4 regions of the Kitasatospora sp. NPDC098663 genome follow, and region 1 is predicted to be linked to each of the others. Evidence: riboswitches for the same ligand, from Rfam matches in the RefSeq annotation. Region 1 holds a riboswitch; each other region holds the start of a gene.
The links. Region 1 has a riboswitch for cyclic di-AMP ahead of ACIQVZ_RS32270 (transglycosylase family protein). Riboswitches for the same ligand answer to the same signal wherever they lie in the genome.
Positions count from the first base shown of each region.

Region 2: linked by a shared signal. The riboswitch ahead of ACIQVZ_RS28280 (M23 family metallopeptidase) and the one ahead of ACIQVZ_RS32270 (transglycosylase family protein) in region 1 are both predicted to bind cyclic di-AMP.
Region 3: linked by a shared signal. The riboswitch ahead of ACIQVZ_RS19760 (transglycosylase family protein) and the one ahead of ACIQVZ_RS32270 (transglycosylase family protein) in region 1 are both predicted to bind cyclic di-AMP.
Region 4: linked by a shared signal. The riboswitch ahead of ACIQVZ_RS12405 (LysM peptidoglycan-binding domain-containing M23 family metallopeptidase) and the one ahead of ACIQVZ_RS32270 (transglycosylase family protein) in region 1 are both predicted to bind cyclic di-AMP.

Region 1 is NZ_JBIWAP010000039.1:14,360-18,013, reverse strand. Features, by position in the region: gene ACIQVZ_RS32275 (LacI family DNA-binding transcriptional regulator) at 1-592, shown strand, start outside; gene ACIQVZ_RS32270 (transglycosylase family protein) at 711-2,042, opposite strand; cyclic di-AMP (ydaO/yuaA leader) riboswitch at 2,029-2,189, opposite strand; gene ACIQVZ_RS32265 (hypothetical protein) at 2,621-3,610, opposite strand.
Region 2 is NZ_JBIWAP010000029.1:97,069-100,722, reverse strand. Features, by position in the region: gene ACIQVZ_RS28285 (hypothetical protein) at 1-684, shown strand, start outside; gene ACIQVZ_RS28280 (M23 family metallopeptidase) at 745-1,581, opposite strand; cyclic di-AMP (ydaO/yuaA leader) riboswitch at 1,594-1,752, opposite strand; gene ACIQVZ_RS28275 (alpha/beta hydrolase) at 2,117-2,944, shown strand; gene ACIQVZ_RS28270 (TetR-like C-terminal domain-containing protein) at 3,008-3,577, shown strand.
Region 3 is NZ_JBIWAP010000016.1:174,765-178,418, reverse strand. Features, by position in the region: gene eno (phosphopyruvate hydratase) at 1-772, opposite strand, end outside; gene ACIQVZ_RS19760 (transglycosylase family protein) at 1,040-1,957, opposite strand; cyclic di-AMP (ydaO/yuaA leader) riboswitch at 1,963-2,130, opposite strand; gene ACIQVZ_RS19755 (cytochrome P450) at 2,341-3,636, opposite strand.
Region 4 is NZ_JBIWAP010000009.1:162,584-166,237, reverse strand. Features, by position in the region: gene ACIQVZ_RS12410 (MFS transporter) at 1-1,354, opposite strand, end outside; cyclic di-AMP (ydaO/yuaA leader) riboswitch at 1,667-1,849, shown strand; gene ACIQVZ_RS12405 (LysM peptidoglycan-binding domain-containing M23 family metallopeptidase) at 1,852-2,811, shown strand; gene ACIQVZ_RS12400 (DUF2470 domain-containing protein) at 3,076-3,654, opposite strand, start outside.

The sequences.
Region 1 (3,654 bases):
GCCGTTCGTGCTGATCAACGGCTACAGCGAGCGGATCGACGCGCCGTTCATCTCGCCGGACGACCGGGCCGCGATGTGGATGGCCGTCCAGCACCTGGCCGAACTCGGGCACGAGCGGATCGGGCTGGCCGTCGGGCAGCGGCGGTACGTGCCGGTGCTGCGCAAGATCGAGGGCTTCACGGCGGCGATGCGCGAGGTGCTCGGGCGGAGCCAGGAGGAGGCCGAGGAACTCGTCCACCACACGCTGTTCAGCGTGGAGGGCGGGCACGCGGCGGCCGGCGCGCTGCTGGACAAGGGCTGCACGGCGATCGTCTGCGGCAGCGACATGATGGCGCTCGGGGCGATCCGGGCGGTGCGGCAGCGTGGGCTGTCGGTGCCGCACGACGTCTCGGTGGTCGGCTTCGACGACTCGCCGCTGATCGCCTTCACCGAGCCGCCGCTGACCACGATCCGCCAGCCGGTCGAGGCGATGGCGACCGCGGCGGTGGACGCGCTGCTGGAGGAGGTCGGCGCAAACGCGGCCCAGCGCGGGGAGTTCATGTTCCAGCCGGAGCTGGTCATGCGCGGGTCCACGGGGGCCTGCGCGCGCTGAGGACGGTCAACGGACGGGCCCCGGAGAGCAACTGCTCTCCGGGGCCCGTTGCGTGCTGTCCGGGTGCCGGGTCAGCCCTCGTGGTCCGTGGGGCGGCTCCTGCACCCGGCGGTCGTGCTCAGACCCGGCCGGCGAAGTCCGGCGCCCAGTTGGCGACGGTCTGCAGGCGCACGCCCGAGCTCGGGTTGGCGGCCTCGACGTACTGGCCGCCGCCGATGTAGATCGCGACGTGGTAGACGCCGGAGTTCTGGCCGTTGTTGGACCAGAACAGCAGGTCGCCCGCCTGGAGGCTGTCCAGCGAGACGCGGGTGCTGGCGGCGGCCTGGTCGGCGGCGACGCGCGGGACGGAGACGCCCGCGGCGCGCAGCGCGGCCTGGGTCAGGCCGGAGCAGTCCCAACCGCCGTTGCCGGTACCGCCGTAGACGTACGCCTGGCCGACCTTCGACTGGGCGAAGGAGACCGCGGCGGCCATGCTGCCGGTGGCGGCCGGGGCCGGCGCCGGGGTCTGTGCCTGGGCGGCCGGCTTGGAAGCCGGCTTGGTGGCCTGGGGCTGAGCCTGGGGCTGGGCCGCCGGCTTGGTGTTCGCGGCGCCACTGTCGGAGGTCTGGCCGGACTTCTGCGAGCGGTCGAACCAGGTGAAGTCCGAGCCGGACGTGGCCGACGAGCCGGACTGCTGGGCCTGGCCGCCGTCCTTGAACGAGAGGCGCTGACCCGGGTAGATGGAGTCCGGGCCCTCGGTCAGGGTGCCGCGGTTGAGCTCGTACAGCCGCTGCCAGCCGCCCTGGAGGTTGTGCTTGTCGGCGATCGAGGACAGCCAGTCGCCGGAGGCCACGGTGTAGTCGTCGGTCTGGGGCTGGGCGCTGTTCTGGGCCTGGTTCTGGCCCTTCTGCGCCTGGTCCTGGGCCGGTGCGGCCGGCTTGGCGGGCTTCGGGGCCGGGGCCTGGGTCTGCGCGGGCTTGGTGGCCGGGGTGGCCGGGGCGGCCGGCTTCGCGGCGGGCTTGGTGGCGGTCGAGCCGGCAGCCGAGCCGGCCGAGGTGTCGACGGCGGCAGCGGCGCCGCCCTTGGTCAGGCCGGCCTGGACCGAGCACACCGGCCAGGCGCCGGGGCCCTGCGAGGCGAGGACCTTCTCGGCGACGGCGATCTGCTGGTCCTTGGTGGCCTGGTTGGCCTGGGGGGCGTAGGCGGTGCCGCCGAAGGCGGCCCAGGTGCTGGAGGTGAACTGCAGTCCGCCGTAGAAGCCGTTGCCGGTGTTGATGCTCCAGTTGCCGGTGCTCTCGCACTGGGCGACCTTGTCCCAGGTGGCGACGGAGGCGGCGGAGGCGGTGCCGGAGGTGAGGCAGGGGATGGTGAGGCCGACGCCCGCGACGCCGATGGCGGCGATGACGCGTCGGGTACGGCTGGACAGACGGGTGCCGTTGGTGGGCAGCATGAAGACGCGGTCCTCTCCCACGCCTGCGAGGTGAGCTGTCGGATTCGGGCTGGAGTTGCCCGGCCGCGCTGTGGGCGCGGCTTCACCCCTAGCCCTGGATCGTTCCGGGGAACGGTCCGGGGCGACTTACCTGTGGGTCCCCCGCTCCTGCCGTGGTGCGTTTTCGCGCTGCCAGGACATCCGACGGCAGGACTCGGCGTCGCGGATGAACTGGGTTCGTGTGGCCACGAACGGGGAGCACGTTAAGCAGACTTAAGTTCAAACTGCAAACACCTGTGACGCGCATCACGGTTTGGTGAGAACGATCGTTCCTCTCGCTCGCCATGATCAAAAATGACCGATTTCCGGCAACCCGGCGAAGGATGCGCACAACTGTCTGCGCTTCAGGATGCGGGTGACGGAGGGTCGGACCGCCCGGGGGGCCGCCCGCCGGGAGGGTGGCGGGTCCGCACTGTGGCCCTCGGGGGGCGCGTCGAGCGATGGCGAACAAATGCGGATAGAACGGACATCGCGCTCATTCGCCCTTTAACTCCCTTACAGGACAAGCGGGAAGGGCCCGGGACGGTTGCGTCCCGGGCCCTTCGCACGTGCGGTGACCGCTACTGGCCGACCGACTCCTCGGCGGCGGCGTGAGCCGCGTGAGCGGCGTGACCGCCCCGGCCGGAGTGGTCGGCGTGGGCGCCCCCGGCGGCCTCCGCCGCCTCGGCCTCGGCCTCGGCCTCGGCCTGCGCCAGGGCCTCGGGGGAGGGTGCGGGCAGCGCGGCCAGGTAGGTGGAGGCGATCAGCTGGCCGACCGTCGGGTAGGCGCCCAGCGGCGCTGCGGACGGGCAGCCGGTCTCCTCGGCGGCCGTGGCGAGCAGTTCGGAGTCGGCCTCCGGGCCGATCACCAGCGGGGCCAGCGCCGGGCGCTGGGAGCCGGTCTCCTTGAGGTGGTTGACGGCCGCGGCGACCGAGCCCGGTACGTCGAGCGCGGCGGGTACGACCGGGACGGCCAGCCGGGCCGCCAGCAGGACACCGGTGATGCCGGCCGCGGCAGCGGCCTCCTCGCCGCCGACGGTGGTCAGCACGACGCCGTCCGCGGCGGTCGCGATGGCGAACAGCCGGGCCCGGTCGGCACGCGCCAGGCCGGCCTCGGACAGGCGCACGTGCACGGCCTCGGCGAGCAGCGGGTGCGGGCCGAGCACGTCGGTGACGGGGGCTCCGTAATCGGCGGCGAGGGCGTGAAGTTCGGTCAGGAATCCGTGCGGGCCCGGTACCAGCGGCACCAGGACCGGCGCGGGCAGGCCGGCCTCGGCGGCCATGGCCAGCAGTTCGGCGACGGTGCGGTCGTCGCTGTCGGCGCCCTGGGCGGCTTCGCCCGGGAGGTAGCCGACGGCGGTCTGGATGCCGCTCTGCTCGCTGCGGACGATCGACAGCAGCTCCTCGACGACCGAGCGGGACTCGGGCCCGGCGGTCGCGGGCACGGCGAGCACCAGGGCCGGGGATCCGGCCGGGATCTCGGGGCGCTCGGGGCGACGGTGGCGCCCCCGCGCACGGGAGCCTGGAGTGCGGACGGGCAGTGGCGCGCCCGGGATGGCTGCGGTGCTCATGCCGGAGATCGTAGGACATCGGCCCGTCAGGCCCGCATTCGGCT
Region 2 (3,654 bases), on a different contig from region 1:
GCCGAGTGGCAGGGCGAGGTCGCGGCCGGGCTGCTGCGCCGCGCCGACCTGGTGACCTGGCCCCGGCTGTACGCGCTGCTGCTGCACGCGTACGGGGCGGACGTCGCGGATCCGGAGGCGGTGCGGGAGTGGCTGACCGGCTTCCGGGAGCTGGCGCAGGAGGAGCGGCTGGCCAGGTTCGCCGCACTGGCGCAGACCGGCTGGCTGGACGAGGTGGACGAGCAGGGCTGGAGCCCGACCCGGGTGATCTCGGTCGGCATGGCCACCGACGGCGCGCGCCGGCTGCTGGAGCAGGGCCTGATGCGGCGCAGCTACCGCAACCTGGCCGAGCTGACCGCGCTGGGCCGGCCGATGCCGGACGAACTGGCCGGGGACTTCGGGGCGTTCGAGGAGGCGGCGGTGGAGGCCGCGCTCGACCTGTTCGGGGAGTGGACGGTTCCCGGGCTGCCGCGACTGCTGGTGGAGGAGTTCCCGGACCTCGCGCCGGAGCCGGGGCAGGAGGAGATCGACGCGTACCTGGCCGGGCTGGCGCAGGAGGAGTTCGACGCGCGGCTGGAGGGGCTGGCGGGGCCTGCGCAGGAGGAGTTCGACGCGCACCCGGCAGACCCGGCGGACCCGGCGGACCCGGCCGACCCGGCGGACCCGGCCGACCCGGCGGACCCGGCGGAGCCTGCGCAGCAGTGACGCGGCGAAGCCCCGGCCGCGATGCCTTCTGGTTCCGGCGGCCGGGGCTTCGCGGGTGCGTCAGGGGTTGAGGCCGCGCTGCTCGAACCAGGTCTCCGGGTCGACGGGGGCGCCGCCACCGGGGCGGACTTCCACGTGCAGGTGCGCGCCGGTGACGTTGCCGGTGGCGCCGACCTTGCCGATCTGCTGGCCGGAGGCGACCTTGCCGGAGCCCTTGATGATCGAGGAGAGGTGGCAGTACCAGATCTCGGTGCCGTCGGGCAGGGTCTCGACGATCCGGTAGCCGTACGAGCCGGACCAGCCGGCCGAGGTGATGGTGCCCTGGCCGACCGCGTAGACGGGGGTGCCGGTGTCCGCGGCGAAGTCCAGGCCGGTGTGCAGGTGGGCCCAGTAGCGGGCGCTCTGGCCGTAGTGGGCGGTGAGGTGGTAGTCGCGCACCGGCAGGGTGAGGGCGGCGGCCTTGGCCCGCTCGGCCTCCTCGGCGGCCCGCTTGGCCTCGGCCTCCTTGGCGGCGGCCTTGGCCTCGGCCTCCTTCGCGGCCTGGACGCGGGCGTCCTCCTCGGCGGCGGTGCGCTGGCTGTCGGCCTGCAGCTGGATGCGGGCGGCGAGCGCGAGGCCGGGGTCGGCGGAGAGGGCGACCGGGGTCTCGTCCGGGGTCTCGATGGCCGGGGCGGCGGCCGGGGTGGCGGAGGCGAAGCCGGTGGCGCCCAGGGTGGCGGCGACGGCGGTGACGCCGAGCAGCGGGGAGGTTCCGCGGACCTGACGCGGCATCCGGTGCCGGTTGGTCTCGGCCTCCGGGCCCGCGTACTCGGGGCTGTCCGGGCCGGGGTGGTCGAGGAGCCGGGTGCCTGCTGCTGCGAGGCCGGCCGGGTGTGCCGGGGTGTGCGTCGACGCCACGGAGGCGCGCTCCTTTCCTTCCTTCGCGCCTACCGGGTTAGCTGACGGGTTCGGAGCAGGAAGGTCTCCTACGGCCGGGCCGGAGCCCCGCCGATTCACCCCAAGGAACGTGGTTCCCCGGCTCCCTGACCTGCCCGGAGGCCGGTCGGCGGGATTAGGCGACGGCGCACGGTGCCGTCTGGGTACGGCGTTGAGGACCGCGCTGCGTTATCAAACGTTAATCCTAGGAGGCCCTGATTCCAAGCCGTTCGCCCGGGACGACCGGAGGCGGGCGGGGCGCTCTGAGGCGCGAAGGGCGTTTTGTCCCTCTTGGGCCCCTTGAGCACGCTTGAACACCATTGACGCCGCCTCACGTGATCGGACGTCAACGGACGACCCGCCACCCGGGCGCCCCTCACCAACCTCCCGCGCCACGGGACGGCGAGGACGCAGGGACTTGACGGCTAAGGCTATTAGTCTTAGCTTTATGGCTATCGGCGGCAGCACCGAAGCCCCGCTCCGAAGCCCCGCACCGGCAGCCCTCCGGAGGCCCACCATGAACGCCACCAGCACCCCCACCACCCAGTACCTCGACGTCACCGGCGGCCGCCTCGCCTACGACGACACCCGCCAGGGCGACGGCGCCCCCGTCGTGCTGCTCCCCGGAATGCTCGACACCCGCGCCGCCTACCGGCACCTCCGCCCGCTGCTGGCCGCCGCCGGCCGCCGGGTCATCACCATGGACCTGCGCGGCTTCGGCGAATCCTCGATCGTCTGGGACGACTACTCCCCCGCCGCCATCGCCACCGACGTCCTCGCCCTGCTCGACCACCTCGGCATCGACCGCGCCGTCCTGGTCGGCAACTCCTACACCGGCGCGACGGTCGTCAAGGCCGCCGGCGACGCCCCCGAGCGGGTCGCCGGCATCGCCCTGGTCGACGCCTTCGTCGAGAACCCCCCGCCCGGCGCCCTCATGCGCGGCGCCCTGCGCGTCATGGGCTTCCTGACCGTCCACTCGCCCGCCTTCTGGGGCCTCTACCACCGCAAGCTGGCCTACCCGGGCGCCAAGCCCGCCGACTTCGACGCCTACGTGGCCGGACTCGTCGCCGCCATGCGCACCCCCGGCCGCAAGACCGCCACCCGCGGATACGTCGGCGGGGACTCCGCGCCCATCGGCTGGACCGCGGCCGTCCGCTGCCCCTCGCTCGTCATCATGGGCAGCGAGGACCCCGACTTCCCGAAGCCGGAAGCCGTCGCCGACCGGCAGGCCGCCGCGCTCAACGCACGGAAGGTCATGATCGACGGATCCGGGCACTACCCGATGGCAGACAACCCGCAGGCCACCGCCGACGCCCTGCTGCCCTTCCTCGCCGAACTCGCCTGAGCCCCACCCGCCCGCCTCAGCCCCCTTCCCCCTTCCCCCTTCCACCGACGGAGAGCCCGCACCATGCCCCGAGTAGGACTCACCCCCGAGCAGGTCGTCGACCACGCGCTCGCCCTCATCGACGAGCAGGGCGCCGAGGCCCTCACCCTGGCCGCCGTCGCCGCCCGGGCCGGGGTCGCCACCCCGTCGCTGTACAAGCACGTCAGCGGCGGCCTCGCCGAACTGCGGCGGCTCATCGCCGTCCGGGTCACCGAGGAACTCGCCGACCGGCTCGCCGAGGCCGCCGTCGGCCGCAGCGGGGACGACGCCGTCGCCACCGTCCTGCGCGCCTACCACGCGTACGCCACCGAGTACCCGCACCGCTACAACGCGCTCCCCCAGGCCCCGCAGCCGGACGACGACCTCACCCGCGCGGCCGGGCGGCTCGTCGGGGTGATCATCGCCGTCCTGCGGGAGTACGGCCTCGACGGCGCGGAGGCGATCCACGCCGCCCGCACCGTCCGCTCCGTCGCCCACGGCTTCGCCTCCCTCTCCATCGGCGGCGGCTTCCAGCTCGCCGAAGACCTGGCCACCACCCAGAGCCGCCTCATCACCCTCCTCACCACCGGCCTGCGCACCTGGCCCACCCCCTGAGACGCCGCCCGGCGCACCGGCCCCCCACGACGAACGAACGGCCGGCGCACCGGGTGAGGCGTGCGCGAGAAGTCGGA
Region 3 (3,654 bases), on a different contig from region 1:
CCTCGAACTGGTAGGCGCCGTCCTCGTAGAACTCGGACGCGGCGACGTCCAGGGCGAGCGCGATGTCGCGGCCGGGCACGTAGCCGGCCTTCTGGATGGCCTCGGTGATGAGGTCCAGGGCCTCGCGGTTGCTGTCCAGGTTCGGCGCGAAGCCGCCCTCGTCGCCGAGGCCGGTCGACAGGCCGCGCTCCTTCAGCACGCCCTTGAGGGTGTGGTAGACCTCGACGCCCCAGCGGACGGCCTCGGAGAAGGACTCCGCGCCGATCGGGGCGATCATGAACTCCTGGATGTCGACGTTGGAGTCCGCGTGCGAACCGCCGTTGAGGATGTTCATCATCGGAACGGGCAGCACGTGCGCGTTCGGGCCGCCCAGGTAGCGGAACAGCGGCAGGTCGCTGGCCTCGGAGGCGGCGTGCGCCACGGCCAGCGAGACGCCCAGGATCGCGTTGGCGCCGAGCGAGGACTTGTCCGGGGTGGCGTCCAGGTCGAGCATGGCCTGGTCGATCAGGCGCTGCTCGGTGGCGTCGTAGCCGACCAGCTCCGGGCCGATCTGCTCGATGACGGCCAGGACGGCCTTCTCCACGCCCTTGCCGAAGTAGCGGTTCTTGTCACCGTCGCGCAGCTCCAGCGCCTCGAAGGCGCCGGTGGAGGCACCCGACGGGACAGCGGCACGGCCGGTGCTGCCGTCGTCGAGGCCGACCTCGACCTCGACCGTGGGGTTGCCACGCGAGTCGAGAATCTCACGGGCTACGACGACATCGATGGACGGCACGAGGCATCTCCTTGCGGAAGCAGGGTCCGGCTGACGTTGGGTGCTGCCGGCGGGACGATTGCGGAGTCGTTACGACCAGAGCCTAACCGCCCCGGCCCCCGGGGCCGCGCTGGCCTCGGTCCCGTCTCAGCGTGTGGCCCGGCTACCCGCCAGTAGTTCACCTGCTTGCCCGATCGAAGCGGGCGAATACGGGGGAATGCGGGCGAAGGGGGACGGCACTCGTCCCCCTTCGCCCGCAGGGCGCGGGCCGTTCGGGGCCCGGGCCGCTCAGCCGAGGTGCAGCACCTGGCCGGGCATGATCAGGTTGGGGTTGCCGCCGACGGTGCCGCGGTTGCCGTCGTACACCGACTGCCAGCCGCCGGACACGCCCTGGGCGGCGGCGATCGTCGACAGCGTGTCGCCGGCCCGGACGGTGTAGTCGTGACCGCCCTGCGCGGCGGCGGACTGCGCGACCGGGGCGGACTGCGCGGGCTGCGCGGCGCGGGGCGCGGACTGCGGCTGGGCGGCGGGCTGGCCCGCGTACTGCTGGTAGACGCTCTGGTGGCTGGTCCAGTACCAGGCGCCGTTGTTCTGGTACCAGTACACCTTCGCGTCGGCGTCCCAGCCGGCCTTGCCGGAGAAGCCCTGGGTCTGCGGCTGCGTCTGCTGCGGGGCCTGCTGGACGGGCTGCTGGGCGGCCGGCTTCGGGGCGGCCTGCTTGACCGGCTGCTGGGCGGGCTTCGGGGCCTGCGTCTGCTGGGTCTGCTTGGCGGCGGGCTGCTTGGCGGGCTTGGCGTCCGTGGAGGTGTCCACGGAGGCCGGGGCGCCGCCCTTGGTCAGGCCGGCCTTCTGGGAGCAGACGGGCCAGGCGCCCGGGCCCTGCGAGGCCAGCACCTTCTCGGCGACCGAGATCTGCTGCGCCTTGCTGGCCTGGTTGGCCTGCGGGGCGTAGGAGGTGCCGCCGTACGCCTTCCAGGTGCTGGGCGTGAACTGCAGGCCGCCGGAGAAGCCGTTGCCGGTGTTGATGCTCCAGTTGCCGCCGCTCTCGCACTGGGCGACGGCGTCCCAGGTGGAGGCCGGGGCGGCGGAGGCGCCGGTGGCGGTGAGGAGCGGCATCGCGAGTCCGACGCCGGCCACACCGGCGACGGCGATGGCCTTCTCGGCCTGGGTGCGACGACGGTGACGGCCAGTTCCAACGAACAGCATGAAGAGGTCCCTCTCCGCACGCCTGCGAGGTGAGCTGTCGGGTTCGGACCGGGAGGTGGCCCGGCCGCCGAAAGCGGAAACGATTCCGCTCGGGCGGCTTCACCCCAAGCCGTTGGGGAACGGCAACAAACCTGGTTCCCCCGCCCCTGCCCAGGGTCTGGTCGGTTTCCCGTGGCGCGGCGGGCAGGATTCGGCGTTCCGCGCACGAGGTCCGCAGCTGCGAACTCCAGGGAGAGTAGACAGATCATCAGACCAATAACAAGCTCATATCGCCGATATCACACACAAATTACGGCGCGTGGTCAATCGCCTACCAACGGCGGCGGTATGTCCGGATTGATACGGGTTCAGACCCGGCCCCATGAGCCGCCGGAGACGTGCCGTCAGCGTGTCGAAGCGTCGGTCGGCGTGACCGGAGGCGCGTGCGGAGAGCGGGTCTCCGGAGTGAATTCGACCGGGAGTTCCCGCAGGCCACGCATGATCAGGCCACCTCGCCAGCGCAGGTTCTCCGGGTTTTCCGCGAGCCGCAGGTCCGGCAGCCGGGAAAGCAGCGTGGCCAGTGCGCTCCGTCCCTCCAGGCGGGCCAGCGGGGCCCCGATGCAGTAGTGGATCCCGTGGCCGAAACCCAGGTGCGGATTGTCCGTGCGGGCCAGGTCCAGGGTGTTCTCGTCCGAGAACCTGGCCGGATCGCGATCCGCCGCGGCCAGCACCACCAGCACCGGATCGCCCACCGGGATGTCCACCCCGCCGATCGACAGCGGCCGCGTCGCGAAACGCCACGTCGCCATCTCCACCGGACCGTCGTAGCGCAGGAGTTCCTCGATCCCGGTCTCCAGCAGCGCCGTCTCGCCGCGCACCACCGACTCCTGCAGCAGCCTGCGCTGCTCCGGGTTGCGCAGCAGCGCGTACGTGCCGTTGCCGATCAGGTTGACGGTCGTCTCGAACCCCGCGAACAGGAGGATGAACGCCATCGCGGCGGCCTCGTTCTCGTTCAGGTGCTCGCCGTGGTCGCTCGCCCGGATCAGGCCCGAGATCAGGTCGTCACCCGGATCCGCCCGCTTGCGGTGGATCAGCTCCAGCAGGTACGCCCGCATCCGCTTCACCGCCCGCCCCACGCCGCCGCGTTGACCGCCGCCGTGCCGGATCATCATCCCGGCCCAGTCCCGGAAGTCGTCCTGGTCCTCGGCCGGCACGCCCAGCATGTCGCAGATCGCGTAGATGGGGAGCGGGAACGCGAACTCGTGGATCAGGTCCGCCGAACCGCGCTGCGCGAAGCCGTCGATCAGCCGGTCCGTGAGCTGCTGCACCCGCGGCTCGAACTCCGCCACCCGGCGCGGCGTGAACGCCTTCGACACCAGCCGGCGCAGCCGGGTGTGGTCCGGCGGGTCGATGTTCAGCAGATGCGTCATCAAGTCCGCCTGGCGCTCCCCCGGAATTCCCACCCGCCCGGTGCGGTGCGCCTGCTCGCTGTGGTGCGCCGGGTTCTTCGACAGCCGGCCGTCCGCCAGCGCCTGCCGCGCGTCCGCGTAGCGGGTCACCAGCCAGGCCTCCACCCCGCTCGGCAGCGTCGTGCGGTGCACCGGGGCGTGCTCGCGCAACCAGGCGTAGGCGGGGTACGGGTCGGTGGCGAACTCCCAGGTGAAGAGCTGCGGGGCGGCGGGGTCGGGCTGCACTGGCATGCGTCGACCGTATCCGGT
Region 4 (3,654 bases), on a different contig from region 1:
CGACGAGCAGCCCGGCGCAGATCAGCATCGCGGTGCGGAAGGCGGAGTCCACCGCGGACGGCACCCGGTAGGCGTCGCCGCTCAGCCCGGCGAGCGCGGGCAGCGCGGCGACCGCGAGCAGCCCGGCCGCGCGGGCGGCGGCGTTGTTGACGCCGCTGGCGATGCCCGCGTGCCGGACCTCGACGGCGGCCAGCACCGTCGCCGTCAGCGGCGCGACCAGCAGGGTCATCCCACTGCCCATGACCGTGACGGCGGGCAGCACGTCCGCCCAGTAGGAGGAGCCGGGGCCGGTGCGCAGCATCAGCAGCACCCCGGCGGCGCACAGCAGCGGACCGACGGTGAGCGGGATCCGGGGGCCGATCCGCTTGCCGAGCCGCCCGGCGCGCGCCGACAGGGTCAGCATCAGCACGGTGATCGGGACCAGGGCGAGGCCGGAGACCAGCGGGGAGAAGCCGGAGACGATCTGCAACTGCACGACCAGCAGGAAGAACACCCCGCTGAACGCCGCGTAGACGCAGAGGGTGACCAGGTTGACGGCGGTGAACAGCCGGGAGGAGAAGAGGCCGAGCGGCAGCATCGGCTCGGCGGCGCGGCGCTCGACCGCGATGAAGGCCGCGCCGAGCAGCAGGCCGGCCGCGCCGGTGAGCCAGACCGCGGGGGACAGGCCCTCCCCGGCGGCGGTCAGCGCGTAGGTGATCGCGCCGAGGGCGAGCGCGGCGAGCAGTGCGCCGGGGACGTCGAAGCGGCCGACGGCGCTCTCGTTCCGGCTCTCGGGGACGAAGCGGGAGGTGACCGCGATCACGGCGGCCGCGAGCGGCAGGTTCAGCAGGAAGATCCACCGCCAGCCGGGGCCGTCCACCAGCCAGCCGCCGAGGAAGGGGCCGACCGCGGCCGACACCCCGCCGAGGCCCGACCACAGGCCGACCGCCGCCGAGCGGTCGTCCGGGTGGAAGACGGCCTGCAGGATGGCGAGCGAACCGGGGGTGAGCAGCGCCCCGCCGATGCCCTGGACGGCGCGGGCGGCGATCAGCACGTGGATGGTGGGGGCGGCGGCGCAGGCCGCGGAGGCGGCGGCGAACCAGAGCACGCCGATCAGGAAGACCCGGCGCCGGCCGTACCGGTCGCCGAGCGCGCCGCCGAGCAGGATCAGCCCGGCCAGGGTGAGCAGGTAGGCGTTGAGCGTCCACTGCAGGGACGCGAGGGAGGCGCCGAGATCGGCGCCGATGCGGGGCAGCGCGACGTTCACCACGGTGCCGTCGAGCAGCGCCATGCTGGAGCCGAGCACTGTCGCGAGGAGGACCCAGCGTCCCCGTGAGGTGCCCAGGCGCAGTGTTCCTGCTTCGGAGGTGGCCACGGGCCGATCCTGCGCCCGCGGGGCGTACGTGACAAGGGTCACCGGGGGGTGTGTCGGTGGGTGCGCGGTGCGTGAGCGGGTGGGTGCGCAGCGGTGGCGGAGTCGGCGCAGCGTCGTGGATCAGTGGCGCCGGGTAAATGGATTGTGTACGTACGGTGCAGCCGATCATTCGGAGGGTCACCGCAGCTCGGGGGGTCGTTGCCGGTTCAAGTGATCGACATTGCTTCACCCGAACGGATGGGTTTTAGTTCAGCGACCGCCCGGCCAGTCCGGACGGATCCACCGGGTGGAACGCCGAATCCTGCCGCTGCCCGGTGGCTCGCACCGAACTCTGTACGGCAGGAGCGGGGGACCCACAGGTAAGTCGCCGGACCGGAATCGGCACGCTTTCGCGTACCCGGATCCAGGGCCGGCTAGGGGTGAAGCCGCATGTGCGGCCGGGCAACTCCAGCCCGAACCCGACAGCTCACCTCGCAGGCGTCGGAGAGGAAAATTCCATGCCTGCACAGGCTCGTCGTATCGCCCTGCCCCGCGCCGCCCGCATCGGGATCGCCACCGCCGTCACCGGTGTCTCCTTCGCCCTGCCGCTCGTCACCGCGATGAGCGCCCAGGCCCACCCCGCGCCGGCCGCCGCGGTCACCGCCGCCCCGGCCGCCGCCTCCGCCGACCAGGCCCAGGCCCCGTCGCAGGAGAGCTACCGCGTCGTCAGCGGCGACACCCTGTCCCGGATCGCCGACGCCCAGCACGTCGACGGCGGCTGGCAGGCGCTGTACGACCACAACCGCGAGGTCGTCGGCGGCAACCCGGACCTGATCTTCCCCGGTCAGCAGCTCGTGATCGCCGGCCAGGCCGCCCCGGCCAAGCCCGCTGCCCCGGCGAAGCCCGCCCAGCCGTCCGCCCAGGACGCCGCGCCGGCCACCACCGCCGCCAAGCCGCAGGCCCAGCTGGAGGTCAGGACCGAGACGGCCAAGCCGTCCGCCCAGCTCCAGACCCAGCTGCAGACCGCCGCGCCGACCACCGCGGTCACCGCCGTGCCGGTCGCCGCCGCCTCGGCCTTCGTCGCCCCGCTGGCCAACCCGAAGCTGGGCACCGCGTACGGCGTGGCCGGCTCGATGTGGGCCTCCGGCCACCACACCGGCCAGGACTTCGTCGCCTCCACCGGCACCCCGCTGCGCGCCGTCGGCAACGGCGTCGTGGTGAAGGCCGGCAACGGCGGCGCCTACGGCAACGAGGTCGAGATCAAGCTCGCCGACGGCCACTACGCCGAGTACGCGCACCTGTCCTCGATCGGCGTGAAGATCGGTCAGGCCGTCAAGGCCGGACAGCAGATCGGCCTCTCCGGCGCGACCGGCAACGTGACCGGCCCGCACCTGCACTTCGAGATCCGCAACGGCTCGGAGTACGGCTCGGACATCAACCCGGTCGCCTACCTGCGGGCCCACGGCGTCGCGCTCTGACCCGTGCCGGATGTGCCGGACGCGCCGGGTGTACCGGATGTGCCGGATGAGGAACCACCGCTGCTACGAGGCGAATCGACCGCCCGGGATGGTCATGTCGGGTGACCGCTCGACCGGGTGATCGCCGCAGCAGTGGACATGGGCGCGGGACACGCCCAGGCCGGCCCGGCTCGCGAGACTTCTCTCGCGAGCCGGGCCGGCCGCTGTCGTTTCCGGGCCTTCTCGGGCGCGACCGGGGCGAGTCGACGGCTTCGGTGGGCCGGTTCAGAGTCGGTGGGCGGGCAGCCCGTGCTGGGCGGCGGTCAGCAGCTCGTGCATCCGCTGCCCGAAGTCCTCGGTGTCGGCGGCCGGTTCGGGGAAGACCAGGCGGACGTCGCGGTGGCCGTGCGGGTGGTCCAGGCGCAGGACCAGGCCGTGGCGGTCCAGGGCGAGCGGGCGGACCTCCGGGTGCTGGGCGAGCAGGTCCGGGTCGAGCAGCCGGGTGAGGAGGGCGAGGGCGTCGGCGTGGTCGTCGGCGAGGTGGGTGAGCATGGCGGCCTCGTAGCGGGCCAGCGGGTCGGGCGTGGCGAGGGCGAGGTCGTCGGCGGTGAGCGCGCCGGTGCCGTACGGGGTGGAGAGGACGGCGTGGGCGACGTCCACGCGCAGGTGGACGCTGAGGCCGTCGTCGGCGAGGTGGGCCAGGTGCAGTCGGCCGGCCAGGGTGAGGCGGGCGCGGATCCGGTCGCGGACGGCGACGGGGGAGATGTCGGTGACGTCCAGGACGACGGCGAGTCCGTCGGTGGCGCGGGCGGCGGCGGAGGCGAGCGGGTCGCCCAGCGGGGCTCGCAGGCGCAGTCGGGAGCC